Regions from separate parts of the Streptomyces sp. NPDC053560 genome, predicted to be linked through region 3. Evidence: riboswitches for the same ligand, from Rfam matches in the RefSeq annotation. Region 3 holds a riboswitch; each other region holds the start of a gene.
What was found. Region 3 has a riboswitch for thiamine pyrophosphate ahead of ACIGQF_RS17475 (thiamine ABC transporter substrate binding subunit). Riboswitches for the same ligand answer to the same signal wherever they lie in the genome.

Region 1 (3,270 bases), on a different contig from region 3:
GCCGATGTGGTGGTCGCTGCCGTCGCGGAAGGAGAGCCGGCCGAAGCACAGGCCGTGCTCGCCCGCGTCGAGGGCGGCGAGCACACCGGCCTGCTCGGCGACGGTCACGTCACGCTCCAGCCGCGCCTGCATCGTGCCGGCGTCGGCGACCGCGAGGGCGCCCTGGACAGCGGCGCCCGCGCCGGCCCGCAGCTCGCCGAGGCGCTCGTAGAGCATGTCGATGAATTCCTGCTCGCGGCGCATCTCCTCGTCGGCGGCCCGGTCCGGCCCCACGCCCGATTCCCCGCCCGGCACCTGGATTGACAATTCGACTCCCGCCTGGTTAAGATGACTCCAGTTAGCTTCGCCCTGCCTGAATTATTTCTCGGCATGCGAATCTCCCAATATACGCGGAAGTCCACCCCGGCCGCCAATGCGACCGGGGTTTGTTGTGTCCGGAAGCGGTCAGTCGCGGCGCAGCCGAAGCGGCGCGTAGACCGCCACGGAGACGACGAAGGCCACGTAGTACGCCAGGTCCGCGCCGTGCAGCGCCTCGGCGACCGGGCCGACGTACAGCGAGGTGTTCATGAAGGGCACCGCGACGGCGAACGCACCGGCGAAGGCGAGCGCCGCCGGCCACCACGGCCGCGGCCGGGCGAATTCCTCGTGCACCTCGACGGGCCGGCCGCCACGCTCCCTCGCGCGGGCGAGCCAGTCGACCACGACGACGCCGATGAAGCCGGGAATCCAGTAACCGACGAAGAGCAGCACGTTCTGGAAACGGGCGGTGGTGTCGGCGGCGTGCATCCACAGCACGAGCAGGAAACCGAGCACGGCGGCGACGGCCGCGGCGAGCGGCCGGGGAATGCGCACGCCCGCCGTCTGCAGAGCGAGGGAACCGCTGTAGTCGTTCATGGCGTTGCTGCACACCGCGGACGCGGCGATGGCCAGCAGTCCGAAGGCGCCGAGCGCCCCGCCGCCGAGCAGTTCGTGCACGCCCGCCGCCGTCTGGTCGGTGAACAGGCCCGCGGCCCACAGGCCGAGCGTCTGCACCCAGAGGTACGCGGCGGCCATGCCGAACAGCGCGTACCAGAACATCCGCTGCCGGGACGCCGAGCGCGGCAGGTAGCGGCTGAAGTCCGAGGCGTACGGCGCCCAGGAGATCGCCAGGCTCAGCGCGACGGTGGTGGTCAGCAAGAACGCGCCGGCCCGGTCGGCGCCGTGCGCGCTGGCGGCCGACGGCAGCGGAACACCGTTGAGAAGCTTGACGCTGAGGGCGAGGAAGGCCGCGCCCAGCACGAAGGTCATCACGGTCTGGAGGCGGTGGATGGCCTCGTACCCGAGGACGCCGACGACGCCCTGGAGCAGCAGCACCGTCAGCGCGCCCAGCCAGAACGGCCAGCCCACCAGCCGGGCCAGCGCGTCCCCGCCGAACAGTCCGATCAGCGCGTCCCAGGCGATGGAGGACAGCCACTGAAGGACGCCGGGCAGCACCACACCGCGGCCGAACGCCAGCCGGGAGAGCGGGAGTTGGCCGGTTCCGGTGAGACTCCCCCACGTGCCGAGGTACGCGGACGGGGCGGCGCCGAGCAGCGTGCCGAGCGCCATCGCGGCGAACGCCGTCCAGAAGTCGAGCCCGAGGCCGATGCCGACGGTGCCGGTGAACACGCCGGTCATGGTCAGGTTGGGCGCGAACCACACGGTGAAGAGACGGCCGGGCCGGCCGTAGCGGTTGCTCTCCGGCACCGGGCCGATGCCGTGCTTCTCGACGGACAGGTCACCGGCGCCGGCGGGCATGCGCCCGTCGAAGACGGGCCTCTCGATGGTCATGGGGATTCCAGAGGTCGGGGTTCCCGATCGGGAACGGGGTGGTGCGGGTAGCATGGTGAGGCACACGAGACACGGGGTGCCCCATCTCAAGGGCTGAGATCACACCCGTCGAACCTGATCTGGATCGCACCAGCGAAGGGATGTCACGGAGGAATGCCCCTATGACGCGTCCGCCCGACGACCTGCTCGCCTTCACCCGGCAGGCCCTCAACCGCGTACGCCATGAAACACCACTGGTCCAGTGCCTCACCAACCAGGTGGTCGCCAACTTCACGGCGAACGTCCTGCTCGCACTGGGCGCGGCCCCGGCGATGGTGGACATCCCCGAGGAGGCCGGCCCGTTCGCCGGCGCCGCCTCCGGGGTCCTGGTCAATGTGGGCACCCCGCACGCCGAGCAGCGCGCGGCCATGACCGAGGCGGTCGCCGGAGCGGCAGCGGCGGGCACGCCCTGGGTGCTGGACCCGGTCGCGGTCGGCTCGCTGCCCGTGCGGACCGCGCTGGCGCGCGAACTCGTCACCCAGGGCCCGGCCGTCATCCGCGGCAACGCCTCGGAGATCATCGCGGTCGCCGGAACGGGCGGCGGCGGGCGCGGCGTGGACGCCACCGACGAGGTCGAGTCGGCGGCCGCCGCCGCGGGTGAGCTGGCCCGCGCCACGGGTGCCGTGGTCGCGGTCTCCGGCCCCGTCGACCTGCTCACCGACGGCGAGCGGGCCGTACGCGTCGCCAACGGGGACCCGCTGCTGACGCGGGTGACCGGCGGCGGCTGCGCGCTGGGCGCGGTGCTCGCGGCGTTCGCGCCGCCGACCACACCGGAGGGCGCGGCGCAGGCCGACCGGCTCGCCGCCGCGACCGCCGCCGTGGCGGTCTACACCGTGGCCGCCGAGGTCGCGGCGGAGCGCAGCGCCGGACCCGGCAGCTTCGCGGCCGCCTTCCTGGACGCGCTGTACGGCCTGGACGAGGACACGCTCGGCAAGCGGGCGGCGATCTCGTGGGCGTGAACGGCACTCCCCCGGACGGCACTCCGGGCACACACCCGGACCTCTCCGTGTACCTGGTCACCGACGCGGCACAGGCCGCGGCGTGCGGCCGGGACGTACCGGGCACGGTCGCCGAGGCCGTGGCGGGCGGCGTCACCGCCGTGCAGGTGCGCGAGAAGGACACCGCCGCACGGGACTTCCTGGAGACGGTGGTGCGGATCGCCGCGGTGCTGCCGGAGCGGGTCGCGCTGTTCGTCAACGACCGGGTGGACGTGTTCCTCGCGGCGCGTGCGGCCGGGGCACGGGTGACCGGGGTCCATGTCGGCCAGTCCGACCTGCCGGTGGCCGCCGTCCGCTCGCTCGTCGGGCCGGACGCGGTGATCGGGCTGAGCGCCGCGGCGGAGGAGGAACTGCGGGCCGCCGCCAAGGAGCCGGCCCGGGTCGACTACGTCGGCATCGGCGCGCTGCACGCGACCCGTACCAA
Region 2 (3,270 bases), on a different contig from region 3:
TGTTCACCACCGACGCGATGTGGTCCCGGCCGATGCGCATCGCCGCGCCGTAGATCCGCCGCCGGCTCGCCGTCGGGTCGGCGTCCCGCAGTTCCCACACGGCCGCCGTCTGGGTGACCGTCACATCGTCCAGCACGCCCAGTGAACCGATGATGATCCCCGCCAGCAGCAGACCGCGGATCTCGATGCCGGGGAAGAGGCTGTGCACGAGGCCCGTCTGGTCGTCGGTGTTGCCCGTCAGCTGTCCCCAGCCGATGAAGACCGACCCCAGCAGGCCGATCAGCAGCAGCGACGCGAGCGTGCCGAGCACCGCGACCGATGTCCGTGCGGTCAGCCCGTGGCACAGGTACAGCGCGATGAGCATGATCGCGCTGCCTCCGATCACCGCCACGAGCAACGGATTCGACCCTTGCAGGATGGCGGGCAGGATGAACACCGTGAGCACCGCGAAGCTCGCCGCCAGCGCAATCAGCGCCAGGATTCCGCGCAGTCGGCCGACGACCACCACCGCCAGGGCGAACACCGCTGCCAGTACCCACATCGGGAACGAGCGGTCCACGTCGGTCACGGAGTACTGAAGGTTCCGCGGCGCCTTGGGCGCGTACGCCACCACGACGCCCTGGCCCTCGGTGTAGCGGCGTGAGGCGTCCGGCGTCACCACGGTCTTGAAGCGGTGCCCGGTGTCCTTGCCGCTGGTGACCTCGATGGTCGCCTGCTCACAGCTCTGCGCCTGCTGCTGCCCACCGCCGGACGGGCCCGACGGCTGCTGTTGCTGTTGCATCTGTTGCTGCTGCTGGGCGTTGACGTCCGCGCAGTTCACCTTCGTCAGGCGGACGACACGCGCGGTCTGGGTCTCCTGGTCGAAACCCACCCCGGACGGCTTGTGCGAGGGCGCGCCGCCGGGCCACAGGGCGATCAGCCCCACGCCCACTGCCAGGGCGAACGGGATCAGTACAGCGGCGATGACCTTGCGCAGGTGCCGGGACACGGGGGCCGCGGGGCCGTGGCCGTGTCCATGGCTGTGGCCGTGTCCTTGCGGGGCCCCGGACGCGGGGGAATGGCCGTGCGGCTGGTGCTCGGGCTCGTTGGAGGTCACCGCCCGATCATCCAACAACTCACCGGGCCCCCTGTTCACCACGCGGCATCGGCCGCTACCGTGGTGGCACCTTTGCAATCGCGGGAGCTCGGAGCACCGGGCTGAGAGGGCGCTGATCTCCGTCCCAGCGAGGTTTCACGTGAAACCTCAGCAGACGGAAACCGCTGCGTCGACCGCCGAACCTGTTACCGGGTAATGCCGGCGTAGGGAGTGGGTCTTCAATGACTCTGCAGGATGCACGCACGCCCTCTGTGTCCGATGAACGGGCGAAGCCCGCGGGCGATGCCACCGACGAGGCTGCCGAGACGCAGCAGATCGGCTGGCACAAGGGCTACATCTCCGGTTCGCGCCCCGACCTGCGGGTGCCGGTCCGGAGGGTGCACCTCACCAATGGCGAGCACGTGACGCTCTACGACACGTCAGGGCCGTACACCGACCCCCAGATCGAAACCGACGTCCGCCGTGGCCTCGCGCCGCTGCGGGAGAATTGGATCATCGCCCGCGGCGACACCGAGGAGTACGCGGGCCGGCCGATGCGTCCGGAGGACGACGGCCTCAAGCACACCTCGCCGCGCGGCGGCCTGAAGAACCTCGACGCGGTCTTCCCCGGCCGGCCCCGGCAGCCACGCCGGGCCCGCGACGGCGCCGTCTCGCAGCTCGCGTACGCGCAGCGCGGCGAGATCACCGCGGAGATGGAGTACGTCGCGGTCCGCGAGAACTGCACGCCCGAGTTCGTACGGGACGAAATCGCGGCGGGCCGCGCGGTGTTGCCGGCCAACGTCAACCACCCGGAGATCGAGCCGATGATCATCGGCAAGAACTTCCTGGTGAAGGTCAACGCCAACATCGGCAACTCCGCGGTGACCTCCTCCATCGAGGAGGAGGTGGAGAAGATGACCTGGGCGACCCGCTGGGGCGCCGACACGGTCATGGACCTCTCCACAGGACGCAACATCCACACCACCCGCGAGTGGGTGCTGCGCAACTCCCCCGTCCCGATCGGCACCGTCCCCCTCTACCAGGCACTGGAGAAGGTCGACGGCAAAGCCGAGGACCTGACCTGGGAGATCTACAAGGACACCGTCATCGAGCAGGCCGAACAGGGCGTCGACTACATGACGGTCCATGCCGGCGTGCTGCTGCGGTACGTACCGCTCACCGCCCGCCGCAAGACCGGCATCGTCTCCCGCGGCGGTTCGATCATGGCGGCCTGGTGCCTGGCGCACCACAAGGAGTCGTTCCTCTACGAGAACTTCGAAGAGCTCTGCGACATCCTCTCGTCGTACGACGTGACGTTCTCCCTCGGCGACGGGCTGCGCCCCGGTTCCATCGCGGACGCCAACGACGAGGCGCAGTTCGCCGAGCTGAAGACGCTCGGTGAGCTGAACACGATCGCCAAGGCACACGGCGTGCAGACCATGATCGAGGGCCCGGGACACGTCCCGATGCACAAGATCAAGGAGAACATCGACCTCCAGCAGGAGATCTGCGAGGAGGCGCCGTTCTACACGCTCGGCCCGCTGACCACCGACATCGCGCCCGCGTACGACCACATCACCTCCGGTATCGGCGCCGCGATGATCGCTTGGTGGGGCACGGCGATGCTCTGCTACGTCACGCCCAAGGAGCACCTGGGCCTGCCCGATCGCGACGACGTGAAGACCGGTGTCATCACGTACAAGATCGCGGCACACGCGGCCGACCTGGCGAAGGGCCACCCGGGCGCCCAGGAGTGGGACGACGCCCTCTCCGACGCGCGCTTCGAGTTCCGCTGGGAGGACCAGTTCAACCTGGCCCTCGATCCGGACACCGCCCGCGCGTTCCACGACGAGACGCTCCCCGCCGAGCCGGCCAAGACCGCGCACTTCTGCTCCATGTGCGGCCCGAAGTTCTGCTCGATGAAGATCTCCCAGGACATCCGCCGCGAACACGGCGGTGACCTGGCGATCGACCCCGAAGCGGGCATGGCCGAGAAGTCCAAGGAGTTCGCGGCAGCGGGCAACCGGGTGTACCTGCCGATCGCGGAGTGACCTGAGCGCGGACACCGCGCACCGCCCGTCCGCCGAGGGGCCCCGGCACGTGCCGGGGCCCCTCGGCGCCGTTCTGCCACAGCCGTCGGGTGGCGCGGCAGCACCCGCGCCGTCGGAGCCCGCCGTGGCTCACTCCGGCTGGTG
Region 3 (3,270 bases):
ACCTGGGTCGGGCTAGTTGATCTGCCACACTGGATGGACCATGCCTGCACCTGGAGAACTTACTTTTGTCGCGCCGCGGGGGGCCAAGAAGCCGCCGCGGCATCTTGCCGATCTCACGCCTGCTGAGCGCAAGGAGGCCGTGGCGGCGATCGGGGAGAAGCCGTTCCGCGCCAAGCAGCTTTCGCAGCACTACTTCGCGCGGTACGCGCACGACCCGGAGCAGTGGACAGACATCCCGGCCGCCGCGCGGGAGAAGCTCGCGGCCGAGATGCTGCCGGAGCTGATGAGTGTGGTGCGGCACATCTCGTGCGACGACGACCAGACCCGGAAGACGCTGTGGAAGCTCTTCGACGGGACGCTGGTCGAGTCGGTGCTGATGCGGTACCCGGACCGCGTCACGATGTGCATCTCCTCGCAGGCCGGGTGCGGCATGAACTGCCCGTTCTGCGCGACGGGGCAGGCGGGGCTGGACCGGAACCTCTCGACGGCCGAGATCGTTCATCAGATCGTCGATGGGATGCGGGCGCTCCGGGACGGGGAGATCCCTGGCGGGCCGGCGCGGCTGTCGAACATCGTTTTTATGGGCATGGGCGAGCCGCTCGCCAACTACAACCGGGTGACGGGGGCCATCCGGCGGCTGACCGACCCCGAGCCGGACGGGCTGGGGCTGTCGCAGCGGGGGATCACCGTGTCCACGGTGGGGCTGGTGCCGGCGATGCTGCGCTTCGCCGACGAGGGCTTCAAGTGCCGGCTGGCGGTCTCGCTGCACGCGCCGGACGACGAGCTGCGGGACACGCTCGTGCCGGTGAACACGCGCTGGAAGGTGCGTGAGGTGCTGGACGCGGCGTGGACGTACGCGGAGAAGTCCGGGCGCCGTATCTCGATCGAGTACGCACTGATCCGGGACATCAATGACCAGGCGTGGCGGGGTGACCTGCTCGGGCGGCTGCTCAAGGGGAAGCGGGTGCATGTGAACCTGATTCCGCTGAACCCCACCCCCGGCTCGAAGTGGACCGCCTCCCGGCCCGAGGACGAGAAGGCGTTCGTCGAGGCGATCGCGGCGCACGGCGTGCCGGTGACGGTGCGCGACACCCGTGGGCAGGAGATCGACGGCGCGTGCGGCCAGCTCGCGGCCTCGGAGCGCTGACGGGCCAGCTCTGACGAACCAAGGGGCGCTCCGGGCGGAGTGCTGAGAACCCCGAGATCAGGGCGCTGAGGGCACCGAGGGCAGCACGTGGGCCCTCGGAAGGGCGGCGGCGCGCTGGTACCGTGGCGTCGAACGTTCGTACATCACCCATAACGCACACCATCCGACAGGGGAGCGCCACAGCGCTGAGAGTGCGAGCAGTGAAGCCGATGCCGCTGCCGCAGACCCTTGAACCTCGCCCGGGTCATTCCGGGTAGGAAGTTCGGTCTCCTCATGCTGTTGCGCCCCGCCCGCGGCTCCGGTCCACCGGACGCCGGGGGCGGGGCCGCGTCTCTTCCTGGCCAGCCAGGAGGAATGAACCAGTGAGCACCATCAGGAACGCCGTGGCGGCGGCCGTCGCCGTCGCGGTGGGCGGTACGGCGCTGGCCGGCTGCGGTACGTCCGGCGGCGGGTCGGCCGACAGCAAGACCGTCAAGCTCGTCTCGCACGACTCCTTCGCCGTCTCGAAGTCCGTGCTGGCCGAGTTCGAGCGGCGCAGCGGCTACAAGGTGCAGATGGTCAAGGGCGGGGACGCCGGGAAGGCCGTCAATCAGGCGGTGCTGACCAAGGGCAACCCGCAGGGCGATGTCTTCTTCGGCATCGACAACACGCTGCTCTCGCGCGGGCTGGACGAGGGGCTGTTCACGCCGTACAAGGCCAAGGGGCTGGCCGGGGTGCCGGAGAAGCTGCAGCTGGACAGGGCGCAGCACCGCGTGACGCCCGTCGACTACGGCGACACCTGCGTGAACTACGACAAGGCGTACTTCAAGAAGCACCGGATCGCGCCGCCGAAGACCTTCGACGACCTCCTCAAGCCCGAGTACAAGGGGCTGCTGGTCACCGAGAACCCGGCCACGTCGTCGCCGGGGCTGGCCTTCCAGCTCGGGACCGTCGCGGAGTACGGCAAGGCCGGCTGGCAGGACTACTGGAAGAAGCTCAAGGCCAACGGCGTCGAGGCCGTCGACGGCTGGGAACAGGCGTACTACGAGCGGTTCTCCGGATCCGGGGGCGGTGGCGGCAAGGGCGACAAGCCGCTGGTCGTCTCGTACGCCTCCAGCCCGCCGGCCGAGGTGATGGACAAGAAGCCGGCCCCGAAGGAGGCGCCGACCGGCGTCGCCACCGGTACCTGCTTCCGGCAGATCGAGTTCGCCGGACTGCTGAAGGGCGCGGCGAACGAGAAGGGCGGCAAGGCGCTGCTGGACTTCCTGATCAGCAAGGAGTTCCAGGAGGACATGCCGCTGCAGATGTTCGTGAACCCGGCCGTCGAGGGTGCGAAGGTGCCCGAACTGTTCACCGGGTACGGGCAGAAGATCGACGACCCGAAGACGGTGGCGCCCGACGAGATCAGCAAGAACCGCGAACAGTGGATCAAGCAGTGGTCGTCGCTCGTCCTGAAGTGACGGAGGGGGAACCCGAAGTGACGCCGGGAGAAAGCGAAGTGACGGCGGGGGAGGGTGAAGCGGCCGGTGCGCCGGCCGCCCGTGCCACGGACCGTCGTGCCGCGGCGGCCCGGCTCGCGCTGATGGCGCTGCCGGCCGCCTTCTTCGTCCTCTTCTTCGCCTACCCCGTCGTCACGATCGTCGGGCGGGGGCTGCGGGAGGGCGGCAGCTGGCAGTGGGGGCGGGCGGCGGACGTGCTCGGCGACCCCGACCTGCTGCACGTGCTGTGGTTCACCGTCTGGCAGGCGGCGGCTTCCACGGCACTCACGCTGCTGATCGCGCTCCCCGGCGCGTACGTGTTCGCACGCTTCGAGTTCCCCGGAAAGAGGCTGCTGCGGGCGGTCGTCACCGTGCCGTTCGTGCTGCCCACCGTCGTCGTCGGCTCCGCCTTCCTCGCGCTCGTCGGCCGCGGCGGGCTCCTGGACGACCTCTGGGGCGTACGGCTGGACACCTCGGTCTGGGCGATCCTGCTCGCGCACGTCTTCTTCAACTACGCGGTCGTCGTACGGACCGTCGGCGGGCTCTGGGGAGCGCTGGACCCGCGGCAGGAAGAGGCAGCGCGGGTGCTGGGCGCCGGGCGGTTCGCGGCCTGGCGGCAGGTGACCCTGCCCGCGCTCGCGCCCGCCGTGGCCGCCGCTGCGCTGA

Region 1: it holds a riboswitch for thiamine pyrophosphate, as region 3 does, so the genes downstream of both, thiM (hydroxyethylthiazole kinase) here and ACIGQF_RS17475 (thiamine ABC transporter substrate binding subunit) in region 3, are expected to answer to the same signal.
Region 2: it holds a riboswitch for thiamine pyrophosphate, as region 3 does, so the genes downstream of both, thiC (phosphomethylpyrimidine synthase ThiC) here and ACIGQF_RS17475 (thiamine ABC transporter substrate binding subunit) in region 3, are expected to answer to the same signal.

What each region holds. Positions count from the first base shown of each region.
Region 1 is NZ_JBITXI010000009.1:102,989-106,258, forward strand. Features, by position in the region: gene ACIGQF_RS22360 (HelD family protein) at 1-243, opposite strand, end outside; gene ACIGQF_RS22365 (purine-cytosine permease family protein) at 445-1,809, opposite strand; TPP riboswitch at 1,872-1,967, shown strand; gene thiM (hydroxyethylthiazole kinase) at 1,971-2,807, shown strand; gene thiE (thiamine phosphate synthase) at 2,804-3,270, shown strand, end outside.
Region 2 is NZ_JBITXI010000014.1:143,949-147,218, forward strand. Features, by position in the region: gene ACIGQF_RS30510 (YibE/F family protein) at 1-1,096, opposite strand, end outside; TPP riboswitch at 1,167-1,323, shown strand; gene thiC (phosphomethylpyrimidine synthase ThiC) at 1,318-3,126, shown strand; gene ACIGQF_RS30520 (hypothetical protein) at 3,256-3,270, opposite strand, start outside.
Region 3 is NZ_JBITXI010000006.1:452,016-455,285, forward strand. Features, by position in the region: gene rlmN (23S rRNA (adenine(2503)-C(2))-methyltransferase RlmN) at 41-1,147, shown strand; TPP riboswitch at 1,306-1,425, shown strand; gene ACIGQF_RS17475 (thiamine ABC transporter substrate binding subunit) at 1,510-2,586, shown strand; gene ACIGQF_RS17480 (ABC transporter permease) at 2,709-3,270, shown strand, end outside.